DNA from 3 places in the Micromonospora sp. NPDC049662 genome. Region 2 is predicted to be linked to each of the others. Evidence: riboswitches for the same ligand, from Rfam matches in the RefSeq annotation. Region 2 holds a riboswitch; each other region holds the start of a gene.
The links. A riboswitch is a leader RNA that binds a small molecule or an ion and turns the genes downstream of it on or off. The one in region 2 is predicted to bind S-adenosylmethionine.
Positions count from the first base shown of each region.

Region 1 (9,962 bases), on a different contig from region 2:
CGGTGGCCGAGGTCGGGATCGCCGCTCTCCACCAGTACGTCGAGGGCCCGCGGGGAACCCCGCGGGACTACGACGCCATGCTGAACGCCGTCCACCGGCAGGCACTGCGCCATGGTCTCGATCCCGACCTTCGCCGTACGCCGACGTGGGATCGGATCCGTCACGCTGGCTCCCTGGCCGCAGCCGCCGCCGAGCGTCCTACCACCACCCTGCTCATGCCATCCACCCCGCGTTAATGCGATGCCGCGGACCGCCGGCACTGAAACGCCGGCGGTCCCCGCTCGTTGCGCGTGCTCCATGTGCCATGAATCTGGACCGACAGACCGTAAACTGGGCAGACGCGTCCCGGCTCACCGTCGCAACACCCTGACGGCCGGTGCACCTCCGACCGAAAGGCGAGTCAGTGAAGGCCGTCATCGCTGTTGCCGGCATGGGCAGCAGGTTCTTCCCGATCGGCAAGACGATCAACAAGTCCATGCTGCCGATCCTCAACCATCCGGTCCTGGCCTACGCGGTCGCCGACTGCATCGCAGCCGGTGCCCGCGAGATCGCGATCGTCACGGCCCCCGGCGAAGCCGGCCGCCAGGTGCGCCATTACCTCAGCGAGGACCACGACCTCAAGGCATACTTCAACGCACGAGGCTGGCAGGACAAGTACGCGCCTCTCGCCGATCTACACCACCAGGCCGACTTCACGTTCCTCGAGCAGCCCCGCGACGACCGGTACGGCACCGCGCTGCCTGCCATCATCGCCGCCGAGTTCATCGGCAACGAAGACTTCCTCCTTGTCGCCGGCGACGATCTTCTACTCCGCGCCGACGGTGGATTCGACCTCGCCGACCTCGCGGCCGCCCGGGCTGCCGCCGGCACGCCGGCTGCGCTCGCCGCCGCTACGGTGCCGGGCGCTGAGGCCCATCGGTACGGCATCCTCCACCCACGCACCGCCGCAGCAGGCCATCACCTGCTCGACGAGCTCCTGGAGAAGCCCGACAGCTACGGCGAACCGACCGCGTACATCAACATCAGCCGCACCCTGCTACCCGCCCACGCGGTGGCCTATTTCCAGAAGCTAACCCCGGCCTCTAACGGCGAGTACCAGGCCACCGACGCCGTCGCTGCCTTCGCACGCGATCACGACGTACTGATCCAACCCATTACCGGCCAGTACCACGACTGCGGCAACCCCGCCGGCTGGCTCGCGGCCAATAACGCTGCAGCCGCAATCCAAGCTCTCACGGTCACTGGCCCGCGCGACTGATCTGAGGGGCACGGCGACATCGTCGCCAAGCTTCCCGATGCCCTTGACCCCATCGGTTGGTAGCCCGACATCCGGCCCTGCGGGCTCCTGGGCCCCCGCCGCGCACGGACGGCCGGTCTTCCGCACGGGCTCCGGCTCGGCGGCCAGCGAGTCGTGTTGGATACTCTTCCCGCTCATTCCGGCCGCTGCTGAGGTGGCCGGATTCGCCGCATCCGACGGCGCATGAAGCTACGGGAGGAGGAGGCGGTCGTGGCATCTCCAGTTCGAGACCATCGCGTGCAGGTCGTGCAAAAGTGGGGCTTCGGGATGGCTCCCGTCAAGCCCGATGTTCAGCAGAAACGACGTCAGTCGGTAGCGGCCGTGCTGGACTACCTGCAGAACGCTCAGAGTGCGTCCAGCCCGTCACTGCTGGAGGCCCTGTCGGAAGTCAAGGGGCTCTACTCGCGCTGTCACAGGCAGGACCAGTGGGACTGGTTCACCGTGTGGCAACAGTTGGGCCGCCCTGGACGTAAGCGCTGCCTACAAGCTGGTGATGCGCTCGGTCGCCTACGGACCGCGATCAGGGATGGCGACGATGCCACCGCTGCGAAGCAGCTCACGCTCCTGACTGACGCGGACGTGCAGGTCCATCTGGCCGGACTCGTCGGGGAACAGCCGCGTGAAACGCCAGGAGCTGGCTACATCTACGTGCTGTCGACTCGCGAGCAGCCTCGGATGCTCAAGATCGGCTACACCGAGCGGACCGTCGAGGAGCGGGTGAAGGAGATCAACCGGGCGACAGGCGTCGTTATCCCGTATGGCGTGCGCGCCTTGTGGGTGGTCGCGGATGCTCCGTCAGTAGAGGCTGAGCTGCACGATCGATTGGCACCCTACCGGGTGCGCAAGGACCGCGAGTTCTTCGACCTCGACTTCCGCGACGCGTCCGCCCTCATCCAGGGCTACATAGATGGTCTCCGACGCGAGGACTGAAGTGATCGCCCGTGGCGAGCAGTTGATGGAAGGCCACACGTTCCTCCCTTAGATCAACGGGCCTGCCCGCCAACTCAGCCAGGAGTTCCGGTAGGCGCCACGTCGTCAGGTGTGCGTAGCGGGCGTTGTAGACGCCGACGGCTTCGATGGCGACCTCGTCAGGAAAGTCCAGCAGTACGTAGCCGAGCAACTGCATGATGGTCGGCGCTTCCAGTGATGACCGCCGTGTCCCGTCGCGGCGCTTGCTGCCGAGGCTCGTCTTGAGTTCGAGCAGCAGGCCTGCGGCGATCAGGTCGGCGTCGGCGTTCATCAATGATGACCCGGCGAAGGTCGGCCCGAGGGCCCAAGCGCCATGCCGCGCTGACAGGGGACGGCAGGAGGCTCCGCTCGGCGAAGGAGCGTAGAGCCTGGAGCTCGTCGAGGGCCGCGGGTGGGGCGAGCTCAAGTAGCTTCTCGGCGGTGATCGACCTTGGGGCCAGGGCCATCAACGGGGATCCGGGTGTGGGACCGACCCGGTATAGGTCGGTGAGGAGCGCCAGCGCCCAGCAGGCCCGGGCAACGACTTGATGGTCGGCTTCGCTGCCTGCGGCCGGCCCCGTGAACCGGACGGTCCCCACGTCTCCGCTTTGGGAGTAATTCAGCGTGCGCGCCAGTTCGTGGACCGCGTGCCGGAGCGGGGGAGTGCGCGCGCCGAGCAGTGCCAGGCGCAGATCCGGACGGGGGTGCACCATGAAGCGCACCATCCAGTCGAAGGCCGAACCGATGGTGCCGGGGTTCGCCTGGCTCCCAGGCACGACAAGGGAGCCCACGGATTCCCGATACCGTGCCTGCAGGTCCTGCCAGCGGCCGAACCGCTCCTGAATGAACAATCTCGCTGGCGAGGCTCTGTTGCTCAAAGCCACGGTCAGCGCCGGCCAACCACTGATGATGGTCATGCTTGGACCACCGGGAGCCGTCGTCGCTGCCCGTCACTGTCCATCATGGCCGGATGCTATCGAACAGCGCGGCATCCGAGCTGCCCGTTATCACCGGACCGTCGATGGGCGACGACCAGCCGGCTGCTGTAGGCGAGATCGGTTACCACCAACAGCAGCCGGCTGGGCTGGCGATCAACGAGCGGCGGCCATGAATTCGTTCTGCGCCTGCCGGAGGCTGCTGAGGTCGTTGGGGACGGGCATGACGCCGTAGCGGTCGAAGGCGTCAACGCTCGCTCCAAGCGACGGCGGCGACTGCCGCTGCCACTCGGCCAGCGGCACGCTCGAAGCAGTCAGGCGTAGTGGCTCGGCGAGCCGGGCGAACTCCACTTGCTGCCACTCGCGTAGCTCGTTGCCACGCCGCGCGGAATCCACCAGCGAGGCGGCGACCTCGGTGGTCGTGGCCGTCTCGGTGACCACCCGAACCCGGTGGTCGTGGCTGGCCTGCGGGACCTGCCGACACGTCTCGCAGGTCGTCGGAGAACGGTACGGCCACCGCGCCGCACTGCCGCTGGGCCGACACTCGATCATGAACGGCGACGTGGCCCAGCCGCAGTGTTCCGCACGCACAACACACACAGGTCGAGGTCACCGGCGATGTCCTGGCCCTGCCACTGCTGCTCCCACTCCGGCGTACGGGGCTGGCAGCGGCACCGCTGCTCGTGCGGGGCACCGTCGCGGAGGTGCCCACAGGTCAGGCAGACCGCGAAAGCGGCCAGGTTCAGCTCTTCGAATGGCACGGTGAACTCGCTCTCCGGTGCCACGAGGCACCCGCTCTTGCCGTACCGCAGCTTGCGGTCGGCCTGGTCTTCTCCCGGAGGCACCGTGCGCGGGTGGCGCGGTTGCCGGGTCAGCAAGCCGGGAGGCTTGACGCTGACCACTCTTGACGCCCAGGAAGCATAGAGATCATCGAGGCCGGGAGCAACCCCGGCCAACACGCGGAGGAGACCAGAGCCGACGGCGATGGCGGATTTATCCGTCGGTGGCGAGTCGGAGCCGGGCAAGCAGTTCCGCGACTTCCCGGGTCAGCTCATGGTCTGGGCCGTAGACCACGCAGAGGTCGTCGTGCAGCGGTTGCAGCTCGTCCGCGGCCTCGGCGGCCTTGTCTTCAGAGACCAGCAGTATGCCGATGTTGAAACGTAGGTCGAGAGCCGTGGGGGAGATGTCGCCGGAGGCGCGTACGTGCGTCAGCACCTGCCGGAACTGGCGCAGGGCTGTCCCCGAACCGGTAGACCCCCTCAGGCAGGCTGACCGTTGAAACGACGATTTTCCTGACCCGCTCGACTGCGCCCGCAGGATCGGGTAGATCGGTACCGAGGGCCAGTCCGTCAGTGAAGAGCCCGGTAGCGTGGAGCCGGAAGAATCATCATGTGGGTGGTTCTGATGGTCAGATGGCCTGACTGGGCTACATCGATCAGCTGTGCTTGCGGGGACGCCCGCGCTTCGATTTCACGGGACGCCAAGCGCGTAGATCCTCCTCAGTGACGTCCCACCGGACCATCAAGTCGTCTAGCAGTGTGCGGTGGCTCTCGTACTGCTGGTCGCTACACCATTGCTTTACCCACGGCAGCAACTCGAGCAGCCCGGCGAGCAGCGGAAGGCCGTCCTCGCGGGTCGGCGCGGCTGATGCGAGGCTGGACAGCACCATTGCTCGATCCTCGACGGGCCAGCCGGCCCACCCCACCATGGCGTCCTTGATGGCGCCTCCCGAGCGCGCATAGGACACGAACCGTTCGCCAGGCACGTCGTACTTGCCACGGTGTCGCCAGTAGCTCACCTTCAGGAAGTCGGCGCTGCTGTATTTCGGTGGCATCGGGGCCGGCCCAGTAAGACCCAAGTCCTGTTCCCGTTGTAGCCGCCACGTCTCCTCCCACTGAGCGCGCTTGGCGATGCCCGAGTCTCGATAACGTAGGGCGGCGAGGTGGGGGACGACCTCGTCCGCGAACAGGTCTCTCACGACGTCGACCAGCGGTTGGCCTGGTGCGTACAGTTCAGCGGCCTGGATGAACGCGGGGTCCTTGCCCAACAGCTCGGTTAGCGCCACGATTGTTCGCGGTCGTGCACGCCTTGCGCCGTCTGCGTTCTCGTACCAGAGCTCGGCCGTCTCGCACCTGTCGAGCAACCAGGTCCGCACCGCTCCGGCCGCCATGGCGTCCCAGCCGGGGGAGGCCCATCGTCGTTTGAACTCCGGCCGCTCCAGAGTCCGCAGCCGACTGTCCCGCTGCATCGCGTCGATGCGCCGCTCGACCACCTCGCGGTAGGACGCTGGCCAGTGGGCGGGCAGATCGGTGGTCGGAAGAGCGCCGTGCCGCACAAACCAAGCAGTGTCCAGCTCGCCGGCGACCATCTGCCGGGCCATGACGATCTCGAATGCTCGCTCGCCGAAGGCCAGCGGCGGAACGGCGGAGGCAGGGGCCACTAGGCCCTCTTCCTCGGTTACGCCATACCGGAGATAGACCTTCCAGTCCAGTTCCTCCTGCAGGGCCACCATGCGGGCGCGGATAGCTTCCCAGCGGGAACGGGCCGTGGAAAAGCCTTCGCGGCTCGGGGACTGGTGGCTGAGGACCGCTGCGGGAGTGGCCTCAGACAGCTCCCGGGCGAGCCGGTCCAACTCATCGGCGTACGTGGTGCGCAGATTTTCCGGCAATGGGAGCTCGCGCAGCCGGGTTGCGGCGATCTCGTAGAAGGCGTCCCAGGGTTCGCCGGTGCCCGTCTGGTCGAGGCCCGGCCTGCCCTTGCTGTTGCTGCCCTGCTTAAGCCAGAAGCAGACTGAGGAACTGTTGAGCCATGCGGTCAGGTCGCTGCGGCGCTGTGCCGTGTCGGGAGGGAGCTCGATGATCGGCGCGGAGTGCAGTGGCACCTCATCCCTGTGCAGGGCAGCGAAGTGGTTGTGTGTGGCAACCCAGGAGTACGTGATCAGTCGGTCGTGGGTGCCCCTCCGACCGACGAACTGATGCCAGTCGTACCAAGGCCTTCCGCCCTTGTCGGAAGATCCAGCGAAACCAAGTGGTCGGTTCCGTAGCACCAGACCGTACGGCCATAGCCGTCGTAGATGCGCGGGGTGCTGCTCGATCGAGATGGTGTCGCCCGATGAATCGTACGGGCAGAAAGCGTAGCGGTCGGCCTGGGCGTTCCAGTCCCGGACCTCGGAGCCGGAGATGACGCCCACGAGGGCGTCGTCAGCAGGAATTCCGAGCGTCGCGAACGTGTGACGTGGTGCGGTGAAGATGTCGTCCGATCCGGTGTTAGCGAAGTATCCAATTCGCGCCACATAGTCGTTCAGTCGACGTGGCGCAGCGGCAACCTCCGCGAGGACCTCGGCCGCCTCGCTTGTCGCAATCGTCAGCGGAAACGAACGGAGCTGCTCTCGGCTGACGTAGCGAGACGCCGACCACGTGTCGGCGCGACCGGGATGCGCCGTTTGTCGCAGCAACGATCGCCAGACCGGAGCCCGAGCGGGATCGGACGGGACGGCCGGCTCGCCGCGCAGTCCGGTCACGGTGAGCACCGGCACCGCGTCACGTGGCGACTCGTTGCGGCCGATCAATATCACTGTGGGCGTGCCATGGCCTGGGATGAACGCGCCCGAAGTGTCGATGATGTGCGTGAGCGCGACCCGGTGCCCGAAGAACTCCTCGACAAGCCTCCGACCGAACTCGCGCTTCATGAACGAGTTGGACGTCAGTTGACCGACATGGCCGCCGGGCCGAGCCAACTGGAAAAGCCTCTGCGAGAAGGGGATCGTGAGGGCGTATCTGCCGACGCATGTGTCGTACCGGGCGCGGTAGACCTCGTCAAGGATCTTGTCCCGCACGGTGGTGTAGGGCGGATTGCCAACCACCACGTCGTAGTCGCCACCGAAGGGGTCCTCGACCAGCGAATCGGCGACGGCTACCGAGAATCGCCAGTCGAACCGGGCGACCTCGCTGAGCCTCGTGGCGCCACATGCGCGCACCGCGGCCATGAGCAGGCGGAACCGGGTGATAGCCACGGCGAAGGGGTTGAGATCTACCCCGTGCACGGAGCGCAGCGCACGACCGACCAGATCCTCGACAGCAACCGTAGGAGCGGCCCGCTGCCAGACGGAGAGCAGCCGCGTGAATGCCTCCAGGACAAAATGCCCCGACCCGCAGACCGGATCCATCAGGCGGAGGGCCTCATGCCCACGTTCCTGAAGGGCAGGTTCAAGCGTGAGATCCAAGATGAACTCGGTGACGAAGGCAGGCGTCTGCAGTAGGGCGTACTGCTTGCTGGCGCTCTCGTCGATGACCTGGTAGAGGTCGCCTAGGAAGCGGGTGTTCAAGTCCGTGGTGGCGAGGTCTTGGGCCATTCCGCCGTTCGCGTCGGGGCGGTTCCAGAAGGCGACCAGGTCGCCGGCCATCTGGTCCGAGACCGGCAGGTCGAAGATCGGGTTCTGACTGCGGTCGAACAGCCCGGTCCCCGGATCGACCGCCGCGAAGGACTCGAACCGGGAGAGGAGCCACGGCAGCTGCTGGTCCGGCGCCGCAGGTGCCGACTGTCGATCGATCAGGCGGTTGTCCTCCGCGAACCGCACGAACAGAGTGGCGAGCACCCACCCGACCGCTGCTTGGTCGACCTGCTCGTCCGAGACGTCGCTGGCCCCGGACGTGCGTAGGTCCTCCTGGACAAGCCGCACGAGCCGGCGCAGTTGGGTGGATAGCTCCGCGGTCGACACGCTGAGACCCGCCTCCTGAATATTCGCATCGTGTTAGAACACTGCTACTCTACCCCCACAGCTTCCCCTCCGTCGCACGCCACTCGCCTTCGACAGGCACGGACGTGCACCGGTGCCCGACAAGCATCCGGGAACAGCCGGAGACCACGAAAGGACGGATCGGCAATGACTCCTCCGACGCGCCCCCTCTGGCTCGCGGTGATCATCGTCTTCAGCCTCATGGTGGGCGCGGCCGCCGGACTGCTGACGGGGATGAGCTCGCGAGATCCGGTCGCCGGGATCTTCACCGGGGCCGCCGGCTTCACCGGCACCGTGCTCCTCCTGCTGGCGATGGCGGCGTTCCTCACTCCTTCGTCCGACCGGTCCTGAGGTTTCGGATCCGCAGCCCGAGTCGTCCGCGAGCCGCTGGACCATGCCGGTCCAGCCGCGCTCGCGCGGTAGGCCCTTCGCGGATGTGCTGAGGCGCTCGGCACAGAATTCGGAAACGCCCCGCTCCGCAGTCGGCGTCTGTAAATCGCCCGTACCCGCCAACACCATCCGAATTCGAGTGCCCGGCTCCGCCGCCCGAACAGGCTCTACGTCTTTGAAAGAGCGGCCTGAGCCGGCCAGCACGGCCGTCAGCACCGTTGTTTCAACCATCCGTCTGAAGCCCTCTGGCCAATCAGCCAACGCGATTCCCGCAGATGTACATCTCCCTCGTAGGGCGGCAACTTGCGGAGCGGAGACGATAGCCACCCGCTACTGACCGGGTATGCTCCTGCGGCCCGGGGCAGTAGGTTCGGGGACGAACCAGGCGCGGTGCGGAGGGTGAACGGTGGCAGAGGCTGGGCAGGACCGCTGGATCGAGGTCTCGCCCTCGCAGTTTCCGCACGAAGCCGAAGGGTTGGCACTGGTCCGCGCGATCATGCCCGACGAGACGCCGTTTCGCGCCTGGTCGAACTTCGAGTTCCGTGATTCGCGGGGTCGATGGCACGAGGTCGACCTACTTCTGCTCGGTCGCAAACAGCTCCACCTCATCGAGCTCAAGTACTACTCTGGCACCCTCCGCGGCGATGATCAGCGTTGGGCTCGCGACGGTCGGCGCCCCGAAGATTCGCCGCTCAAGCTGACCCGGCGCAAAGCGCAGTTTTTCGCGAGCAAGCTGAAGGACGAGCTGCGTCTGTGGGCGCAGGAGCAGAACGTTCAGATTCCCGACGAGCGAGACGTCATCCCGTTCGTGCAGGAGGCGGTGTTCCTGCACCACCCCGACCTGCGCTGCGCCCTCAGCTCATCCAGCGCTATCAACCTCTACGGCCCGGATGACCAAAGCGACCGAAGCAACCTGGCCGGTATATCTGAACTGGTGCTCGAACCCGCGGGGCGGCGGGCGATCGGCCCAAACCAGGAACACATCCTGGTTAAGCTGCTTGAACGCATCGGCCTCGTACAACGTCGGGAGCGTGAGGCGGGGTCCTGGGTCATTGAGGACCAGGCCATCGACTCCGACGAGGGCTGGCAGGACTGGCTCGCCTACCACCGGGTGGTCCAGCAGGACCGTGCCCGGATCCGGTTCCGAGTCCTACCACCGGCCGCCGGCCAGCAGGAGCGGGCGTCGGCCCGGCAGATCGCGGAGCATGAGTTCCGCATCATGTCGAGGTTGCAGCACGACGGGCTGCTGCGCCCGCGTGACTTGGTCGAATCCGAACTCGGCATCGGGCTCGTCTACCCCTATGACCAGCAGTGGCAGCGCCTCGACCTATGGCTGGCCGGCCAGGATCAGGGTGTGCCGCTGGCAACGCAGTTGTCGATGATTCGCCAGATCGGCGAGGCACTGCAGTACGCCCACAACAACCGAGTCGTACACCGTGGGCTGATGCCGCCCGCGGTCTGGGTGCGTCCGGTTCCCGGCACCCAGAGCGACGTCAAGGTGCGGGTCGGTGACTGGCAGGGCGCCGGCAGCGTCCAGAACGGCTCGGCCGGCAACTCTTCCCTCCACGGGGTGACCTCGCTGGTCGACGCCGCCCTCGCGAATCACGGACCGGGAGCGGCCGAGGTGTTCACCGCCCCTGAAGGGGCGTGGAGCGCA
Region 1 is NZ_JBFAOC010000001.1:228,844-238,805, reverse strand. Features, by position in the region: gene AB0J36_RS00950 (glycosyltransferase) at 1-236, shown strand, start outside; gene AB0J36_RS00945 (sugar phosphate nucleotidyltransferase) at 404-1,258, shown strand; gene AB0J36_RS00940 (GIY-YIG nuclease family protein) at 1,481-2,227, shown strand; gene AB0J36_RS00935 (hypothetical protein) at 2,187-2,537, opposite strand; gene AB0J36_RS00930 (hypothetical protein) at 3,216-3,356, shown strand; gene AB0J36_RS00925 (hypothetical protein) at 3,337-3,732, opposite strand; gene AB0J36_RS00920 (hypothetical protein) at 3,729-3,941, opposite strand; SAM riboswitch class IV at 3,970-4,090, opposite strand; gene AB0J36_RS00915 (hypothetical protein) at 4,174-4,395, opposite strand; gene pglX (BREX-2 system adenine-specific DNA-methyltransferase PglX) at 4,616-7,897, opposite strand; gene AB0J36_RS00905 (hypothetical protein) at 8,063-8,266, shown strand; gene pglW (BREX system serine/threonine kinase PglW) at 8,712-9,962, shown strand, end outside.
Region 1: linked by a shared signal. The riboswitch ahead of AB0J36_RS00920 (hypothetical protein) and the one ahead of AB0J36_RS03770 (aminotransferase class V-fold PLP-dependent enzyme) in region 2 are both predicted to bind S-adenosylmethionine.

Region 2 (9,962 bases):
AACGCGGGCGGGGCGGAGCTGGCGGCACGTGTCGACCGGCTGGTACGGCGGTTACGGTGGATGAGTGCGTGATCCCAATGTCTCCCGGTCCGTCGCCGGGCAGCTCTCGCCGATCCGTCGTGCGGCAGACCTGCGCCGACTCCGCGCCGAACGCTTCGACGTCCTGGTCATCGGGGGTGGGGTGACCGGTGCCGGTGCCGCCCTGGACGCGGCGTCCCGGGGCCTGAAGGTGGCCCTGGTCGAGGCGCGCGACCTCGCGTCGGGCACGTCGAGCCGATCCAGCAAGCTGATCCACGGCGGGCTGCGTTACCTGGAGCAGTTGGAGTTCCATCTGGTCCACGAGGCGCTGACCGAGCGCGGTCTGCTGGCGACCCGGCTCGCGCCGCACCTGGTCCGTCCGGTGCCGTTCCTCGTGCCGCTGCCCGCCGGCCGGGGTCTGCGGGACCTGCCGGCGCGCGTCTTCCGCCGTTCGTACTACGGCGCGGGCGTGGCCGCGTACGACGCCTTCGCCGGTCTCTTCGGCGGTGGCCGGGGCATGCCACTGCACCGGCACCTCACCCGGGAGGGCGCTCGGCGGATCTTCCCGAGCCTGCGTGCCGACACCCTGGCCGGCGCGATCCGCTACTACGACGGGCAGGTCGACGACGCCCGGTTGGTCGTCACCCTGGCCCGCACCGCGGCCAGCCTCGGCGCCACGGTGGTGAGCAGCGCCCGTGCCGTCGGGTTGATCCGCCAGGCGCGGGAGGTCACCGGTGTCCGGGTCCGCGACCTGGAGGCCCCGCCCGGCTCGCCGGACGCGGAGTTCGAGGTGCAGGCCCGCACCGTCATCGCGGCCACCGGCGTGTGGAGCGACGACATGTCCCGGATGCTCAACGACGTGGGCCTGCGGCCCGGCATCCGGGTGCGCGCCTCGAAGGGCGTGCACCTGGTGGTGCCCCGCTCGGCGATCACCGGGGAGACGGGGCTGATCCTGCGTACGGCGACGTCGGTGCTCTTCGTCATCCCGTGGGGCGGGCACTGGATCATCGGTACGACGGACACCGACTGGCGGTTGGACCGGTCCCACCCGGCCGCTTCGGCACGCGACATCGACTACCTGTTGCAGCAGGTCAACACCGTCTTGGACCGGCCGCTGACGACCGCCGACATCGAGGGCGTCTACGCCGGGCTGCGCCCGCTGCTGGCCGGGGAGGCCGACTCCACCTCGAAGCTGTCCCGGGAACACGCGGTGTTCGAGCCGATGCTCGGGCTGCTGCTGGTGGCCGGTGGCAAGTACACGACGTACCGGGTGATGGCGTCGGACGTGGTCGACCGGGCCGTACGCCGGTTGGGGGGCGGCCGGGCGTCGCGGACGGCCGACCTGCCGCTGCTGGGCGCGGACGGGTACGCGGCGCTGTGGCGGGACCGGGCCGACCTGGCCCGGCGGCACGGTGTTCCGGTGGGGGTGGTGGAGCACCTGCTGGAGCGGTACGGCAGCCTCACCCTCGATCTGCTGGCGCTTGTCGACGCCGAGCCGCTGCTCGCGTCGCCGCTGGCCGGCGCTCCGGAGTACCTGGCGGCCGAGGTCGCCTACGCGGCGCGGGCCGAGGGGGCGCTGCACCTGGAGGACGTGCTGACCCGACGTACCCGGATCTCGTTCGAGACCAGTCACCGTGGCCTGGAGTCGGCGGAGCACGCGGCCGAGTTGATGGGCTCGGTGCTGGGGTGGGACGCGGCCACCCGGGCCGCCGAGGTCGAGCACTACCGCGCGCGGGTCGAGGCGGAGCGCCGGTCCCAGCTCATGCCGGACGACGCCGGGGCGGACGCCGCGCGACTCGGCGTGCCGGACGCCCGCGGGTACGCCGCGGACCGGGGTGGCGACGATCAGGCGGAGCTGCGACCCACGGCGAGATGACCGGTATGTAACGCTACCGATGGGTAACTAGCTATAGCGGCCCGGATGGTGGTTTCGAACGCTACCTACGGTGGGGTAGGTTTCCGCGCGTGCTGTACCGCGCGCGCCCCCTTCTGCTCGCCCCCGTTCTCGCCGTGGTGCTCGTCGGTGCCCTGGCCGGGTGTTCGCTGCTCGGTCGCGACGACGCCGAGACGCCGGCCGCCCCTCCGCCGGCCGGCTCGGCGGCCGGCCAATCGACCCCCGAGGTCCCCACGACGGTCGCCCAGGGGCAGGTCAGTCTGCTCCAACGCCTCGGAGCGGACGCTCCGCTGCGCACCCTGAGCGTCGAGCGGGACGGCTCGTGGCAGTGCCTCGACTGCGCCGGTGACGGGGTCACCTCCCGCGGCCGGCTGGCGCCGGAGCAGACCGAGCGGCTGCAGGTGCTGCTCGCCGACCCCCGGCTCGCCGAGGAGACCGACCAGGCCCGGCGGTACCGGACCACCTGCATCGACGCGCTCACGTCGAGCCTGCTTACCTCGTCCGGGCTGATCTCCTCGCAGGACTGCCCGGGTGAGGAGCGCCCGCCGGTGGCCGGCGAGATCCTGTTGCTGCTCACCCAGGCCACGCCCGCCGAGGTCAAGGGCTGAGCGCAGCCCGTCAGAGCACCTTGCCGGGGTTGAGCAGACCGGCCGGGTCCAGCGCCGACTTGATCGCCTGGTGCACCCGGACGCCGACCGGGCCGATCTCCCGCGCCAACCACTCCCGCTTGAGCAGGCCCACGCCGTGCTCGCCGGTGCAGGTGCCGCCCAGGTCCAGACCGAGGCGCATGATCTCGTCGAACGCCCGCCGACCTCGCTGCACGCTCTCCGGGTCGGCCCGGTCGACGACGATGTTCGGATGCATGTTGCCGTCCCCGGCGTGCCCCACCACGCCGATCGGCACCTCGCACTCCGCCGCGATCCGGGCCACCCCGTCGAGCAGCGCGGCGAGCGCACCGCGCGGCACGGCCACGTCGTCGATCACCAGGCCGCCGCTGCCTCCGGGGTGGGTGTCGGCGGCGAACTTCTCCATCGCGGGATGGGCCAGTCGACGGGCCTGCAACAACGCCGCCGCCTCCAGCGCGTCGGTGGCCGCGTAGACCTCCTCGGCGCCGGCCGCCTCGCACACCTGCGCCACGGCGGCCAGGTCGTCGGCGGCCCGGTCACCGGTGTCGGCGGCGGCCAGCAGCAGGGCCTGCGCGTCGGTCCGCAGGCCCATCGGCCGGTACGCCTCGATCGCCCGCAGGTGGGTCTGGTCCAGCAACTCCAACAGGCTGGGGGTGAGGCCCCGCGCGGCGATCTGGGCCACCGCCGTGCCCGCCGCCGCGGTGGATCCGAAGACCGCCACCAGGGTCAACGAGTCGGCCGGGGCGGGCCGTAGCGCCACGGTCACCTCGGTGATCACGCCGAGGGTGCCCTCCGAGCCGACGAAGAGCCGCGTCAGGTCGTAGCCCGCCACCCCCTTGGCGGTGCGCCGGCCGGTGCGCAGCACCTCCCCGGAGGCGAGCACCACCTCCAGGCCCAGCACGTACTCGGTGGTCACGCCGTACTTCACGCAGCACATGCCGCCCGCGTTGGTGGCCACGTTGCCGCCGATCGTGGACGACTCCCAGGAGCCGGGATCCGGCGGGTACCAGAGGCCCTGCTTCGCGACCGCCGCCGCGAGCGCGGCGTTGACGACGCCCGGCTGGACGACCGCGATGCGGCTCACCGGGTCGATCTCCCGGATCTCGTCCATCGCGACGGTGCTGAGCACCACCGAGCCGTCCACCGCGTTCGCCGCGCCGGCCAGCCCGGTTCGCGCGCCCTGCGGCACGACCGGTACGCCGTGGCGGGCCGCCGCGCGGACCACCGCGACCACCTGCTCGGTGGTCCGGGGACGGGTCACCACGAGGGGTACGCCGGCGGCGCAGAGGTCGGCCTCGTCGCGCTGGTGCCCGCGCAGCAGGTCCGGGTCGGTGAGCACGGCGTTCTCGCCCAGGGCGGCGCGCAGGTCGTCGAGGAGTCCGGTGGGGGCCATGCCGCCGAGGCTAAGCCGTGTGTCAGCGGTCATCAACGCGGGTTAGCTTTGGCGACATGCTCTACCTGGACCGGCCTGCCTGGCCGTGGCGCGGTCGGCTCTGGTCGCACCTGATCAGCGATGTCTCCTACGCCGAGTTGCACGCCTTCGCGGAGGCCTTGGGCGCACCCCGACGCGCTTTCGACCGGGACCACTACGACATTCCGGCCGATCGGTTCGCGGCGGCGGTGTGGCTCGGCGCCCGGGTGGTGCCGAGCCGGGAACTGGTCCGGCTGCTGCGCGACGCCGGGCTGCGCCGCCCGAAGCACCTCAGCGGTTCGCCGGCCCGGTGAGAGTTACCAGCTCACGACGAAGATTGTCGCGGGCCGAGGCCTCCCACCGTTGCGCCAGCGGCGGCAGCCGGAACAGCGCGGGCAGTTCCAGCAGCCCGGTGAGAACGCGGGCCCGACCGGTGCGGAAGGCCGGGTCGGGCACGTGCGCGTACTCCCGTCGGATGGCCGCCGCGTAGCGGTCGTAGGCGGCCGGCGGGCCGGCCAGCACGGCGAGGTCGGCGTCGCAGAGCAGCGCGCCGTCGTCGTCGTCCGCCGTCACCCGGTGCCCGGCGGTGAGCAGGACCAGCCGACGGACCTCGGCCACCGCGGGTTCGGGTACCCCGAGCCCGGTGAGCAGGCTCCCGGCCAGTTCCGCGCTGTCCCGTTCGTTGGCGTCACCGGCGGCCCGGGGGTCGTAGACCGCGTCGTGGCACCACGCTGCCAACCGGACCAGGTCCGGCCGTTCGGCCAGCCCGGCATGGCGGTCCACCACATCGAGTACGGCGGCCAGGTGCGTGACGGTGTGGTACTGCCGGTGCGGCTCCCGCCAGCGGGCGAGCAGCCGCTCACCGGCCAGAGTCGCGTGCTCGTCGGTTTCCGCGCCGGCGGCGCGGACCGCCGCCCGCCACCGTTCCAGCAGATCGGCCACCGTCCGAGTCTGCCGCATTCGTCCGCACCGCGCGCCGGCGGGAGGATTCAGCGGGTCTGCCACGGGTAGTCGCGCCCATGGCGGTGGCCCGGGACAAGAGACCTCCGACGGTGCGGCGTGTGCCGCTGCGCGACGGACTGGTGGACGTCGACGGAGCGCGTATCGCCGAGGCCACCGAGCAACTCAAGCATCGCAGCCGGGCCACCCTGCACGACCGGCTGCACCGGGTGCGGATGGCCGGTGGGCTCGCCGTCCAGGCCGGGTTGGCGGCCGGCCTGGCGTACCTCGTCTCGCACAAGGTGCTCGGCAACCCGCAGCCGGTCTTCGCGCCGATCTCCGCGGTCGGCACCCTGGCCGCGTCGGTGGGTCAGCGGTTCCGCCGGACCGTGGAGCTGATCGTCGGGGTGGGCGTCGGGGTGGCCGTCGGCGATCTGCTGATCTACTTCCTCGGCACCGGCGCGTGGCAGCTCGGTCTGGTGGTCACCGTGGCGATCCTGCTCACCATCTTCGCCGGGGCGAGCGTGGCCATCGTCATCCAGGCGGCGGCCACGGCGGTGCTGATCGTGACGCTGAGCCCGTCCACCCAGAATCTGGAGATCCCCCGCTTCGTCGACGCGTTCCTCGGCGGCGGCGTCGCGTTGCTGGTGACGGCGGTGCTGCTGCCGTTGAACCCGCTCCGGGTGATCAACCGGGCCGCCCGGCCGGCGCTGGACCTGCTCGCGGCGCAGCTCGACGCCACCGCCGACGGCCTGCGCTCCGGGGACCGCGCCACCATCCAGCGGGCGCTGGAACGGCTGCGCAACAACAAGGACGAGCTGGCCACCCTGAGCGAGGCGATCGAGGGCGCCAAGGAGACCGCCACCCTGTCGCCGGCCCGCTGGCACCGCCGGGACGAACTCGTCCACTACGCGGAGGCGGCCGACCCGATCGACCGGGCGATGCGCAACTCCGGCACCCTGATCCGCCGGTCCGTCACCCTGATCGAGGACGACGAGCCGGTGCCCGACCCCATGCCGGACGCGATCGGCCACCTCGCCGAGTCGGTCCGGCTGCTCAAACACGAGTTCGCGGCGGGGGAGGAGCCGCAGAAGGCGCGGGAGCGGTCGCTGCGGGCCGTCAGCGAGGCCGGCCGCGCGTACGGGGAGGGGGTGGGCTTCTCCGGCAGCGTCGTGATCGCCCAGATCCGCACCACGGCCAGTGACCTGCTGGTGGCCTCCGGCATTGAGCAGGAGGAGGCGAACCGCTGCATCCGCACCTCCTTCGGGGACCAGGAGCGGCCGGTGGGTGAGCCCGCCGAGCCGGGCGACGCGCCGAAGCCACCCACCGCCCCGCCAGTCGGCTGAGAACGCGCCTCAGGCCAGCTCGGCGAGCGCCGCAAGGAGCCGGTCCACCTGGGCGGCGGTGCTGCCCAGACCGATGCTGGCACGCAGCGCGGTCGGCGGCAGATCCCTCCGGCCGGTACGCGAGGCAGCCTCGTCGAGCAGCCGCCGGGCCAGCGGGTGGGCGCAGAACAACCCGTCCCGTACGCCGATGTGGTGCTCGGCGGCGAGCCGGGCGGCCACCGTGGCCGAGTCCTGGCCGGCGACCACGAACGACACGATGCCGACCCGGGGCGCGTCCGGGCCGAAGGTCCGCAACTCCACGACGTGCGGCAGGGCCGCGAGGCCGGCGCGGAGCCGGGCCAGCAACGCCTGCTCGCGGGCGGCGAGCGCGACCCGGTCGGCGTCGGTCAACGCCGCGCACACCGCCGCCAGCGCCACCGCGCCGAGCAGGTTGGGGGTGCCGCCCTCGTGCCGGGCCGGACCGGTCGCCCAGGTCACGTCGTGGGTGGCCGGCCCGACGTGGCTGGTGGCCCCGCCACCGGCGAGGTACGGCGGGGCCGCGTCCAGCCAGTCCGCCCGGCCGACGAGCACACCCGCGCCGAACGGGGCGTACAGCTTGTGGCCGGAGACGGCCAGGTAGTCCACGTCGAGCGTGCGCCTGTCGACCGGGACGTGCGGGGCGAGCTGCGCCGCGTCGAGGACGATCCGGGCGCCGTGCCGGTGGGCCACCCGGGCCAGTTCGGCGACCGGCCACAGCTCACCGGTCACGTTGCTCGCCCCGGTCACCGCGACCAGCACCGGCAGCGCGGGGTTGCTGTCGCGGCGCAGTTCGGTCAGCGCGGCGGCGAGATCGCGTACCGCCCCGGCCGGGTTGGCGGGTACCGGCAGGCGTACCGAGCCGCGCGGCCAGGGCAGCAGGTTCGCGTGGTGCTCACCGGCGAAGGTGACCACCGTCGTGCCGGCCGGCAACGACCGGGCCAGCAGGTTGAGCGCGTCCGTGGTGTTGCGGGTGAAGACCACGTGGTCATCGGCGCCCGCGCCGAGGAAGTCGCCGACGGTCTGCCGGGCCCGCTCGTAGGCCAGCGTGCAGCGCCGCGACAGCGCTCCCGCGCCCCGGTGCACGCTGGCGTACCAGGGCAGCAGTTCGGTGACCGCGTCGGCCGCGGCCCGCGCGCACGGCGCGGTGGCCGCGTAGTCGAGGTTGATCTCGCCGGGCACGCCCAGCACGTCGAGCGCCGCCGACGGCGGGGACGCGAGAGCGGGCAGGCTGGGCAGCGAGGGTACGAGGGTGACGGACACGCCGGAACCTCCGGGGTCAGGGACCCCGGGTATGGCATCGGGACGGGGTCCGCGCTTGCCCAGCACGCCGATCGGGCTGGGCCCGGTCATCACCCGGGGCACCCCACCGCGAACTCGACGAGGGTTGCCGGCCAGCAAGCCGGGGCTTGACGCTGGCGCTCGTGACCTGCCGGCAGCATAGCGGCTGTGGATGCGACCGGACCAGCCGGCGGGGGATGGCTACGCTGACCGCATGGCCGACACCCCGCCCGGTGCACCCCTGCCGTCGCCGCCGCACCCGCCCGCGGTTCCGCCCGCCGGCACGTCACCCGGGATGCCGCCGCGCCGCTTCGGCTGGCTGCGGTTCCTGGTGCTGGCCGGGGTGGTGCTGCTCATCGCCGCGTGCGCGGTCTTCATGGTCGTCCGCCTCGGTCAGTCGCTCGGCCTCGACGCGCTGCTCATCGGGGTGGGCGCCGCGATCCTGCCGGTTCCGGTGCTGGTCGCCTGCTTCCTCTGGCTCGACCGGTACGAACCGGAACCCCTGAAATACCTGGTCTTCTGCTTCGCCTGGGGGGCGTTCGTCTCCACCGCCGCCTCGCTGAACGTGAACGAGTTCGCCGCCGGACGATTCGCCGACTGGGGGCTGCCGGACGCGCTGACCGGCGTACTGGTGGCGCCGTTCATCGAGGAGTTGACCAAGGCGCTCGGCCCGATCCTGCTGCTGGTGTTCCGCCGCCGGGAGTGGTCCGGGATCACCGACGGCCTGGTCTACTGCGGGCTCTCCGCGGTCGGCTTCGCCATGGTGGAGAACATCCTCTACCTGGGCGGGTACGGCTACGCGGCCGGTGCCGACCGGTACGGCCCGGCGACCGGCACCCAACAGGTGATCGCCATCTTCATCGTGCGGATCCTCCTGTTCGGGTTCGCCCATCCCCTCTTCACCTCGATGACCGGCGTGGGGCTCGGCGTGGCCTCCCGGAGCGCCGACCGGCGGGTCCGGGTGCTGGCCCCGATCGCCGGCCTGCTGCTCGCGATGATGCTGCACGGCACGTGGAACCTGCTGCCGACGCTCACCCAGGCCACCGGCGAGGCCGTGATCATGCTGTACGGCTTCCTGGGCCTGATGGTGCCGGTGTTCTTCGGCGTGGTCGGGCTGGCCGTGTGGCTGCGCGCCTGGGAAGGGCGGCTCACCGAACGGACGCTGCCGGACTACGTACGCGCCGGCTGGTTGAGCCCACCGGAGGTGGCCGCCCTGAGCAGCCTGGGTCGTCGGCACGCCGCCCGGAGCTGGGCACGCCGCGTCGGCGGCGACGCCGGTGCGCGTGCCATGCGCGGGTACCAGCTCGCTGCGACGCGGCTGGCCCTGCTGCGGGACGGGACGCTGCGCGGTCTGGACCGTAAGCCGTCCGACCGGGAACGGACCGCCGTCGAGGAGCGGCAGCTCCTGGAGGCGATCACCGCGTACCGGTCGTACTTCGTGGGCCGCGACCCGCAGGCCCCGGTCGGTGTCTGGGACGGTAGCCAGTACCACCTGCGCTTTCCGGACGGCACGCAGCGATCGGTGTCCGCGCCCGACGAGCCGGTGGTGCCCATTCCGGTGGTGCTCGCCCCGCCGCCCCCGGTCGGCAACTATCCGCCGCCCGGTTGGCACGGCCTGCGCCCCGCCGCGCCGTGGCCGCCCGGTAACGCCTGAGCGCGGGCGGGCGGTCTCGCGGCGCGGCCGGCGGGGTCAGGTCATCAGGGTGGTGAGGAAGTCGCCGAGTCCCTGGGCCATGGCGATCAACGCCGCCCCGATCCCCTTGAACAACTGCGCCGCGCCGTCCGGCCGGAACGCCATGAAGTAGATCAGGAACGCGACGCTGCCCCAGGTCAGCAGTTTCTTCACGAATACCGGCATCGTCCCTCCCCAGGGCAACGGTCGCCGGCTGGCTTCCCGTCGTACGGTCCGACAAACGAAGCGGTCGGGCCCGGGGCGGGGCGGCTACAGGTAGAGGCCGGTGGGGTCGTTCTCGATCCGCTCGGCGGCCACGGCGTGCACGTCGCGCTCGCGCAGCAGCACGTACCCGCGGCCGTGCAGCTCGACCTCGGAGCGGTCGTCGGGGTCGAAGAGCACCCGGTCGCCGGAGACGATGGCGCGGACGTTCGGCCCCACACCCACGGCGGTGGCCCACGCGAGGCGCTTGCCGACCGCTGCGGTCGCCGGGATGACGATTCCTGCGGTGGAGCGACGCTCGCCCTCGCTGCCCTCCATCCGCACCAGCACGCGGTCGTGCAGCAGGCGGATCGGCAGGCCGGAGTCGAGATCCTGGTCGGCGGTCACGGGGCAGACGCTACCGTGTCGCAGCTGACCGGCCGCCGGTGGTTACGCCCATGGTCGTGCGGGCATTGTGTGGCGGAACTGCCCTACGGTGTCGGGAACGGACGTATGCTGTCCGACCTGTCGCCGTGGGCGGACGACTCTTCTGCCAGGA
Region 2 is NZ_JBFAOC010000003.1:127,771-137,732, forward strand. Features, by position in the region: gene AB0J36_RS03740 (glycerol-3-phosphate dehydrogenase/oxidase) at 65-1,894, shown strand; gene AB0J36_RS03745 (hypothetical protein) at 1,984-2,520, shown strand; gene AB0J36_RS03750 (FAD-linked oxidase C-terminal domain-containing protein) at 2,531-3,931, opposite strand; gene AB0J36_RS03755 (DUF4031 domain-containing protein) at 3,988-4,263, shown strand; gene AB0J36_RS03760 (metal-dependent phosphohydrolase) at 4,241-4,891, opposite strand; gene AB0J36_RS03765 (FUSC family protein) at 5,032-6,234, shown strand; gene AB0J36_RS03770 (aminotransferase class V-fold PLP-dependent enzyme) at 6,244-7,488, opposite strand; SAM riboswitch class IV at 7,559-7,679, opposite strand; gene AB0J36_RS03775 (PrsW family intramembrane metalloprotease) at 7,703-9,184, shown strand; gene AB0J36_RS03780 (hypothetical protein) at 9,221-9,388, opposite strand; gene AB0J36_RS03785 (co-chaperone GroES) at 9,473-9,811, opposite strand.

Region 3 (9,962 bases), on a different contig from region 2:
CGTCGACCCCGCCACGCTCGCCCACCACCTGCTGTCCGCCGGGGGGCCGACGGCCGCCCGCCGGGCCGCCGACTACGCCCGTACCGCCGCCGAACGGGCCGAACGTGGCGGCAACCCGCACGAGGCCACCCGGCTGTGGGCGCAGGTCGTCGAGGCGTACGACCGGGCCGGGGGGACCGAGCGGCGCGAGCGGCTGACGGCTCTGCTCGGCCTCGGGCGCTCGCTGGCGGTGACGGGTCGGCTGGCCGAGGCGCGGCGTCACCGTGCCGAGGCGATCGCCGACGCCGAGGCGCTCGGTGACGCCCGACTGACCGCCCAGGTGCTGGCCGGTTTCGACGTGCCCGCCATCTGGACCCGCAACGACGACGACCCGCTCTCCGGGCGGATCGTCCGCGCCGCCGAGCACGCCCTGACCGGCCTCGGCCCGTCCGGATCGGCGCACCGCAGTCGGCTGCTGAGCACCCTCGCGCTGGAACTGCGGGGCGTCACCGATGACCGTGGCCGCCGCGCCGCCGTCGAGGCCGAACGGATCGCCCGGACCCTCGACGACCCCGGGCTGCTGGCCTTCGCGCTGAACGCGCGCTTCATGCACGCCTTCGACCGCGTCGGGCTGGCCGACGCCCGGGCCCGGATCGGCGCCGAACTGGTCGACCTCGCCGCCCGGCGGCACCTGGTGACCTTCGAGGTGCTGGGCCACCTCATCCTGCTCCAGGCGTGCTGCGCGCGGGCCGACCGGACCGGCGCGGACGAGCACGCGCGCGCCGCCGACCGCCTGGCGCAGCGGTACGAGCTGCCGCTCGTCGGTGTCTTCACCGGCTGGTACGCCGCGCTGCGCCGGGCGTGGGTCGGTGACCGGGGCGCGGCGGTGACCGCGTACCGGAGCGCCGCCGAGCGGCTGCCGACCGACGGCATGCCGGGCCTGGCCCAGGGGCTGCTGCCGCTCGCGCTGCTCGGCCTGCGCCTGGCCGACGCCGTCGCCGAGCCGTCGGGTGATCGGTTGGTCCCGGCCGACGGGCGGCCGGTCGACGGTCTCGGCGACGAGGACTGGGCGGGGCTGGACTGGGGCCCGCACGAGCCGTGGGTCCGACCGCTGCTGCTCGCCCACTCCGGTGACCGCGGCGCCGCCGTGTCGGCGTTGCGGGCCGTCCCGGACGGGCCACACGACCTGCTGCGCGAGGTGCGACTGTGCCTCGTCGCCCGGGCTGCGCTCGCCCTGGACGACCGGCCCGCCATCGAGCGCGCCGCCGCCGCGCTCCGGCCGGCCGCCGCCGAACTGGCCGCCGGCAGCGGCGTGCTCACCGCCGGACCGGTCGCCGGGCACCTGGCCGATCTCGCCGCCGCGCTCGGCCACGACGAGGAGGCCGGCACGCACCGCCGCACCGCCCGCCTGCTCACCGCGCGCGTCCGCGCAGTCGACCCGACCTGAGCACTGCCGCGCTCGGCAGCCGGCGACTTGCCGGTTCCGGTGGAACCGGCAACCGGTGTGCGGTCAGATGGAACCACCGGCCTGCGCCGCCAATCGGGGATCTAGGGGGTACGCCGTGCAGGGGCTCGTGCTGATCGTGGTGCTGGGCGTCACCGTCCTGATCGGCACCACCCTCGGCGGCCGCTACCGGGTCGCGCCGCCGGTGCTGCTCATCGCGTTCGGAGTGCTGCTCGGGCTCGCGCCGCCGCTGTCCGACCTGGTCCTGGAACCGGACCTGGTACTGCTGATCTTCCTGCCGGCGATCCTCTACCGGGAGAGCCTGACCATCAGCCTGCGGGAGATCCGGGCCAACCTGCCGGTGATCGGGCTGCTCGCCGTCGTGCTCGTGGTCCTCACCATGATCACCGTCTCCCTGACCGCCCAGGCGTTCGGCGTGAACCCCGCCGCCGCCTGGGTGCTCGGCGCGGTCCTCGCGCCGACCGATGCCGCCGCGGTCACCGGTCTGGCCAAGCGGCTGCCCCGCAAGCTCCTCACCACCCTGCACGCCGAGAGCCTGATCAACGACGGAACCGCCCTGGTGATCTTCGCGGTGACCGTGGGCCTGCTCACCCAGCGCGGGGAACCGGGGGCGCTGGGCATCGGCGAGGAGTTCGTCGGGGCCAGCCTCGGCGGGGTGGTCGCCGGTCTGCTGGTGGGCGTCATCGTGGTGTTGATCCGCAAGCGGCTCGACGATCCGCTGCGCGAGGGCGCGCTGAGCGTCCTGACGCCGTTCGCCGCCTTCCTGCTCGCCAGCGCGGTGCACGCCAGTGGTGTGCTGGCCGTCGTGGTCGCCGGTCTGGTGCTCGCGTACGCCGGCCCACGGGTCATCCGCGCCCGCTCCCGGGTGCTGGCGTACGCGTTCTGGGACCTGTCCACCTTCCTGATCAACGGCGGCCTGTTCGTGCTGCTCGGCACCCAGATTCCCCGCGCCGTGCGCGGCATCGTCAGCACCTCGCCCCCGAGGGCCGTGCTGATCGTGCTCGCGGTGACGCTCGCCGTGGTGCTCACTCGGTTGGGCTTCGTCTACCTGACGTCGCAGTCGGTGCGGCTGCGGCGTCTTCGGATGGCGGAGCAGGAGCGCACGACACCGAGTTGGCGGGTCGGCACGGTCGCGGGCTGGTCCGGTTTCCGGGGCGCCGTGTCGCTCGCCGCCGCGCTGGCCGTGCCGACGATGACGGTCTCCGGTCGTCCGGTGGTCGAGCGGGATCTGATCATCTTCGTCACGGCGCTGGTGATCGTCCTGATCATGCTGGTGCAGGGCACCACGCTGCCGCTGGTGGTGCGCTGGGCGGGCCTGTCCGGCGACCCCGAGCGCGTCGACGAGACCCGACACGCCCGCCGCCGTGCCACCCAGGCCGGCCTGGACGCCCTGCCCGGAGTCGCCGAGAAGGTGGGGGCCGAGGAGGAGGCCGTACGCCGGCTGCGCGCCGAGTACCAGCGACACCTGGCCGACCTCAACGAGACCGGTGGTCGGACCGCTCAGGAGCGCAAGCTGGAGCTCCGGCTGCGTCTCGGCGTCCTCGCCCACAAGCGACGGGAGCTGACGCGGCTGCGCGACAACCGGGAGATCGACGACCTGGTGCTCCAGGAGCTCCAGTCGGCGTTGGACAACGAGGAGATCCGACTGCTGGGCCGCAACCCGAACGAGTGACCAGCGGCGGTATCCCGTGACGGATTGGTGACATGGGCTCGGCCGGGTACGGGGCATTCGGGCCGCTCGTCGGCGGGTACGGTGAAAGCCATTCGGCGATCGTCGATGCGTTCGGTCCGGGTGGGGGTGTCCATGACCAGCGGGGCGAGCGCGGCCGAGCCGCGGGTGGTCACCGAGCGGCAGTTCCTCGACGAGCTGGCCTCGGTCACCCGCGAGCGTGTCGCCACCCAGTTTCTCTACCTGATGGCGCAGGAGGGTGCCGTCGTCGGCGTCCAGTGGGAACAGCCCGGCGTGGACCACCTCCGGCGCTACCGCGTCCGCGACGCCTGCCCGCACTGCGTCGTCCTCGCCGCCGTGGTGACCCTCGCCCCCGTGCTGCCGCTGGACGGGCTGCGGGCCGGTCGCGCCCGGCCGCAGTACGAGACGGTCCTGCGTACCGGACGGTTGCCCCACCTGGCGTTCGCCCGTCCGCCAGGACCACCCGGGGCGAGTTGGCTGGGCGACTGCCACGCGGTCGACGGTGACCCGCACTCCGACGCCGACTGCCCGAGGCACGCCGTGCCCGCGCCCACCGGTGACCCGTTGGCGCTGCGCCCCGGGTCGCTGCCCCGGGCCGTACGGGAGCTGTATCCGCACGACGGCGCGGCCACCGCCGACCTGGCGCGGCGGCTACGGATCGCCCAGGACTGGCGGGCGGACGCGCAGGCCGTTGCGAGTGGTATCCGCGAAGCGGCGGCGACCTGGGCGTTCCTGCGTAACTCCTGCGTGCTGGCTGTGCCCGTGCCCGGCGCCAACGGCCTCGTGCTCACGCTGCCGCCGGGGCGCCCCCCGGACGACCGGCCGCTCGGCGAGCTGCACGAGGCGACCGTACGCGCCCTGCCCTCCGGCGGCCCGGTGCCCTACCAGGAGCTGGCCTGCCTGCTGCCCGAGCCGGCGTCGACGACGCAGCGCCTGCCGACGTACGCAGGTGCGGTGGACCTGACCGCCGCCGCGCCGGTGCGGACGCTGCGGCTGCCGACGCCGCGCCGGCCGCTGAGCACCACCGGCCGGGGTGTGCTGCTGCTCTACGAGGCCCGGCACGCCATGGGCCGGCACGTGGCGAGCGCGCCGGTGCGCGACAGCGCGTACTGGGATTCCGAGGCGGCGTTGAACGTCTTCGAGTTCACCCTGCTGGAACGGGTCGCCGGGCGGCACTACCAGGAGGCGGTGGCCGCCTACCTCCAGGCGTTGCGGCGCGAGGGTGACCTGCTCGCGCGCCCGCACAAGGTGCTCGACCGACGTCGCCGCAAGGCGTTGTCGCTCGCGTTCGGCGGGCTGGACGACGAGGAGCTGCACCTGTGGGCGTCGGTGGCCTACCGCAACGCCATCCTGGAACTGCTCGGCGACCTGCAGGCGTTCGCCGCGCACCTGCGCCACCAGGCTGGCTGAGCGGTCTCCTCAGAGCACCTGGGCGAGGAAGCTTCGCAGCCGGGGATGCTCGGCCCCCTCGAAGATCCGCTCCGGCGGGCCGGCCTCCAGCACCACGCCCCGGTCCATGAAGGCCACGGTGTCGGCGACCTGCCGGGCGAAGCCCATCTCGTGGGTGACCACCACCATGGTCATTCCGGCGGCGGACAGGTCGGCCATCACCCCGAGGACCCCCTTGACCAGCTCCGGGTCGAGCGCCGAGGTGGCCTCGTCGAAGAGCATCACCTCGGGTCGCAGCGCCAGCGCCCGGGCGATCGCCACCCGCTGCTGCTGACCGCCGGAGAGCTGCGCGGGCCGGGCGTCGGCCTTGCCGGCGAGCCCCACCAGCTCCAACTGCGCGCGGGCGACCTGGACCGCCTCGTCCTGGCCGAGCTTGCGCAGTCGGCGCAGCGCCAGCGTGACGTTGCGCAGCACGCTCAGGTGCGGAAAGAGGTTGAACTGCTGGAACACCATGCCGACCCGCTGGCGTAGCGCGTCCGGGTCGTCCCGCAGCACGCTGCGTCCGTCCAGCAGCACGTCGCCGCGGTCGGGTTCGATGAGGCGGTTGAGCGTACGCAGCAGGGTGGACTTGCCCGAACCGGACGGTCCGATCACGCAGGCCGTCGCGCCGCGGGGCACGGTCAGGTCGACGCCGCGCAGCACGCGGTTCGGCCCGAAGGCCAGGTGGACGTCGCGCGCCTGCACGCTCACCGAGGTCGTGGTCATCGCCGGTCTCCCTGCGTCGTGGCGGGCAGCGCCGTGTCGTCGTCCTCGTCGTCCGGCGCGGTGGCCGGGCGGCCGTGGCGCAGCCGCCGGTCGATCCAGTTGACGAGGTGGGTCAGCGGGACGGTCAACGCCAGGTAGAACAGGCCCGCCAGCAGCAGCGCGGATTCGTTCCCGGTGGTGGCCGCGTAGTCCTGCCCGATCCGGAACAGCTCGCGCTGGCTGGCCACCAGGCCGAGGAAGTACACCAGACTGGAGTCCTTGATCAGCGCGATGAGCTGGTTGACCCAGGCGGGCAGCACCCGCCGGATGCCCTGCGGGATGATCACCAGCCGCATCGCGTCGGCCCAGGAGAAGCCGAGCGCCCGGGCGCCCTCCAGTTGGGCGGCCTCCACCGACTGGATGCCGGAGCGGAAGATCTCCCCGATGTACGCGGCGGCGATCAGCGACAGCGCGAGGATGCCCAGCGGGTACGGTTCCGGTCCCCAGACCCGCATGCCCAGCGGCGCCAACCCGACGCCGATCAGCAGGATCGTCGCCGCGGCCGGCAGCCCTCGGAACACGTCCGTGTAGACGCGCGCCGGCCAGCGTAGCCACCGACTGCGGGAGATGCCGGCCACGGCCAGCAGCAGACCCAGCACCGTGCCGAGCAGGGCGGCGGAGACCGCCAGGATCAGCGTGTTGGGCAGCCCGACGGTCAGCATCTCGGGCAACGCCTCGCGCATCGCGTCGACGTCGAAGAACGTTTCCCAGAGGGTGCTCAACGGATCCATCGTTCGCCTCTCCTGCCGCCCTGCTCGCTCGTCACCGCCGGCCGCTCAGGAGGCGGCCGACGCGGACGCCGACGGTTGCGCCGACCCGGACGCGGACGGGGCTGTCGCCTTGCCGCTGCCCGGCTTGAAGTCCGCCGGGATCGGCCGGCCCGGGTAGTACTGCGCCTGCAACCGGCTCCAGGTGCCGTCGGCGATGACCTCGTCGAGGGCCTTGTTCAGCGCCTCGCGCAGCTTGTCGCTGCCCTTGGCGACGGCGTACGCGGTCGGCGCCGGGCTGAGCTGCTTGGCCGCCACGGTGATCTTGCCGTTGCTGTCGGCGGCGGACTTCTCGCCGATCTCGGCCGGTGCGATCCAGGCGTCGGCCGTGCCCGCCTTGAGCTGGTTGATCGCGCCGTTGTAGTCCGGCACGCGGACCGGGTCGAGCTGCTTGCCGGTGGCGTAGTCGTCCTGGACGGTGCCCTGCACCACCACGACACGCTCGCCGGTGAGCTGGTCGAATCCCTTGATCGGCGAGCCGGCCGGCACGTCCAGCCCGAAGTAGCCGAAGTCGTACCCGTTGCCGAAGTCGACGGTCTTCTTGCGCGCCTCGGTGATGGTGATCGAGGAGCTTCCGACGTCGAACTTGTGGTTGTTGACCTGGGAGAGCAGCGCGGAGAAGTCGGTGCCGACGAACTCCACCTTCAGGCCGAGCTTGCCGGCCACGGCGGTCAGCAGGTCGTTGTCGAAGCCGGTGAACTTGCCGTCCGTGAGGTAGACGTTGGGTGGGGCGTCGGTCAGCGTGCCGGCCCGCAGCACACCCGGCTGCGCCAGACCGTACGGGTTCCCGCCGCCACTTTCCGAAGAGTCACCTCCACCCGAGCAAGCACCCAGCAAACCAACGGTCAACAAAGAAACCCCAACAGCAACAAAACGAGAAGAAATACGCATAACTAACTCCAAAGGGATGCGTCGATCCCGTCGATCATGAAGTTATTGCCGCGACACGCCGGTCAGGCGGGCAACAACTTCATGATCGACGCGAAGAAGGGTGGGGCGGGGTGGGGAGGGGTCAGCGCTTTAGGCGGCGGTACACGCCGCGCTGCGCATTCGCATCAGGTCCACGTGGCGGCGCCGGGTCAGGGCCGGCGTACGCCGGACGGCCGGTGGCGTGGGGCTGAGGATGTGCATGCGGTCTCCCGGGTCTTGGTGCTGACCTGGGTGCCAGGCCACGCTTGCACCGACGTCCCGCCGGTGCCTGGTCTTCACCCGGGGCACCCCACCGCGGAGGAGGGTTGCCGGCCAGCGAGCCGGGGCTTCGCGCTGGCACTCATGACCTGCGCCGAGGCTAGCAGCAGCCACCGGTCGGTCGTCCAGCCGATATGACCACCCTCACCGGCCGCGACCCGCGCTCGGCGAGCCGGTCAGCCGGCGTGCACGTGGGGCCGGCGCGTCCGGTCCGGCTCCTGGCGGCGCAGGATCTCCCGGGTGACCGAGACGATCTCGCCCTGCCCGAACGCCAGGTAACGCAGCACGTTGCGGGCCGGGCCGCCCTCGGTCCACTCGAAGTAGATGTGGGGGCGGCGCGTGCTGCGGTCGCGGATCTCCAGCAGCAGCGCGGCCAGCGCGTTCGGCACCGAGGAGCTGGCCAGGCTGAGCACCGGGAAACGGTCGTGCGCCACGCTGCCGCGTACCAGCAACCCCGTCTCGAAGTCCGACGGATCGGTGACCCGGACCTCGACGAAGATCACGTCGCTGTCGTCGGGGAAGTCGTTGTCCGCCATGGTCTGGGCCAGCTTGTCGCGGTACTCCGCGAGGTCGCGGCGCTCCGGCTCGTGCGCGACCAGGCGGATGCGACGTCCGGAGCGCTCGTCGATCATCGCGCTCGCCAGCTCGTCGAGCTGGACGCGGTCGACCCGCAGCTCGAACGCCCGCGACACCCGCGACAGCGCCGACACCAGGATCATCGCGCCGATGAAGCAGGCGGCGATCTTCACGCCGTCGGGCCGCTCTGCCACGTTCGCCACGGTGGTGTAGACGAACGCCACCGTGATGACCCCGAACGCGACCGCGCGACCGCGCTGACGCCGCCGCCGCGCCGCGAGCGTCACGGCCGTCGCCGCCGAGGTGATCAACACCAGAACCCCGGTGGCGTACGCGCCGCCCTGCGCGTCGACGCTGGCGGAGAAAATGATCGTGATGAGGAACGCCACGCCGGTGAACACCAGGACCAGCGGCCGGACCGCGCGAGCCCACGTCGGCGCCATGCCGTAGCGGGGCAGATACCGGGGTACGAGGTTCAGCAGCCCGGCCATCGCGGACGCCCCCGCGAACCAGAGGATCGCGATGGTGGAGAGGTCGTAGACGGTGCCGAACACCCCGCCGAGATGCTGGTGGGCCAGGTAGGCCAGTGCCCGGCCGTTGGCGGCCCCGCCAGGCCGGAAGGCCTCGGGCGGGATCAGCACGGTGGTGGTCACGCTGCTGGTGATCAGGAAGACGCTCATCGTCGCGGCGGCCGTGGTGAGCAGCCGCCGCGCGCCCCGGATGCGGCCCAACGGCCGGTCCTCCGAGTCTTGGCGGTCCCCTCGGATGTGCGGCATCACCGCCACCCCGGTCTCGAAACCGGACAGACCCAGCGCCAGCTTCGGGAACACGAGCAGGGACAGCCCGACCACCAGCAGGGGATCCCCGTGTCCGGTGGTCAGGGCGTTCGTCCAGTCCCCGACCGCGCTCGGGTGGCTCACCACCCGCCACAGCGCGTCGGCGATCACCACCGCGTTCAGCGTCAGGTAGACCGCGACCAGGACGACGGCGATCCCGATGGCCTCGCCGAACCCCTTGAGGAACACCGCGCCGAGCAGCGCCACCAGCAGCAGCGTGATGACCACCTCGTGACCCTTGAGGCCGCTGGGCAGGAACGGGTTCTCGTCGAGGTGGGCGGTCGCGTCGGCCGCGGACAGGGTGATGGTGATGATGAAGTCGGTGGCCGCGAAGCCCAGCAGCACCAGCACGAACAGCTTGCCCGGCCAGTAGCTGAGCAGGCGTACGAGCATCGCGATCGAACCCTCGCCGTGCGGGCTCTCCACCGCCACCCGCCGGTAGACGGGCAGCGCGCCCAGCAGCGTCACCAGCACCAGCACCAGGGTCGCCACCGGCGAGAGCGCCCCCGCCGCCAGCGCCGCGATCCCCGGCTGGTAGCCCAGCGTCGAGAAGTAGTCGACGCCGGTCAGGCACATCACCTTCCACCACGGGTGGTGGCGCTGCTCGGGTGGGCGACCGCCGGGGCCCTGCGGCACGGGCTGCTGCGACTCGTCGGCGAGCAGCCAGCGCCGTACCCGGTCGGTCCGCCGGCCGGCACGCCTGTTCACCTCCACCGGCGTCACCCCCGTCCCGCCCATGGTCACCGCGAGTATCCGCCGTGTGGTCGCCATCCGTCCGGCGGTGTGCGGAAACCGTCCGTCGCGTGCACCGGCCCGGGGCCCCGGGTTTCGGGTCGTAAGCACCGGGGAAGCAGCGCCCCCGTCCCGAACCCCGGGCCGGGCAGCGCCGGGAGGGGAGCGGGCTCGTGGTTGGTGGCCGCCGCTTCCGCCGGGGCGACGGCTTCGGCCGTCAGCTCGACGAGCACGAGGCCCGGGTCGGGGCCGTCCCGCCCGCACAGCCGGGGAGCCCGTCCACCGGCCGTCTGGTGGACAGCGCGGTCTACATCCGCGGACACCGGTTCGCCTCACCGGCCGGTCTCGCCGAGACGTACGCCTGCCTGCAGACGCAGGACCACGCGATGGCCTGGATCGGGTTGTACCGCCCCGACATCGACCAGATCTCCTCGTTGGCGCGCGAGTTTCGTCTGCACGACCTGGCGGTTGAGGACGCGATCAACGCGCACCAGCGGCCCAAGCTGGAACGGTACGGGCACACCCTCTTCGTGGTG
Region 3 is NZ_JBFAOC010000045.1:25,761-35,722, forward strand. Features, by position in the region: gene AB0J36_RS26095 (BTAD domain-containing putative transcriptional regulator) at 1-1,426, shown strand, start outside; gene AB0J36_RS26100 (Na+/H+ antiporter) at 1,542-3,116, shown strand; gene AB0J36_RS26105 (hypothetical protein) at 3,249-4,544, shown strand; gene AB0J36_RS26110 (amino acid ABC transporter ATP-binding protein) at 4,554-5,288, opposite strand; gene AB0J36_RS26115 (amino acid ABC transporter permease) at 5,285-6,058, opposite strand; gene AB0J36_RS26120 (ABC transporter substrate-binding protein) at 6,104-6,943, opposite strand; SAM riboswitch class IV at 7,261-7,372, opposite strand; gene AB0J36_RS26125 (amino acid transporter) at 7,459-9,465, opposite strand; gene corA (magnesium/cobalt transporter CorA) at 9,600-9,962, shown strand, end outside.
Region 3: linked by a shared signal. The riboswitch ahead of AB0J36_RS26120 (ABC transporter substrate-binding protein) and the one ahead of AB0J36_RS03770 (aminotransferase class V-fold PLP-dependent enzyme) in region 2 are both predicted to bind S-adenosylmethionine.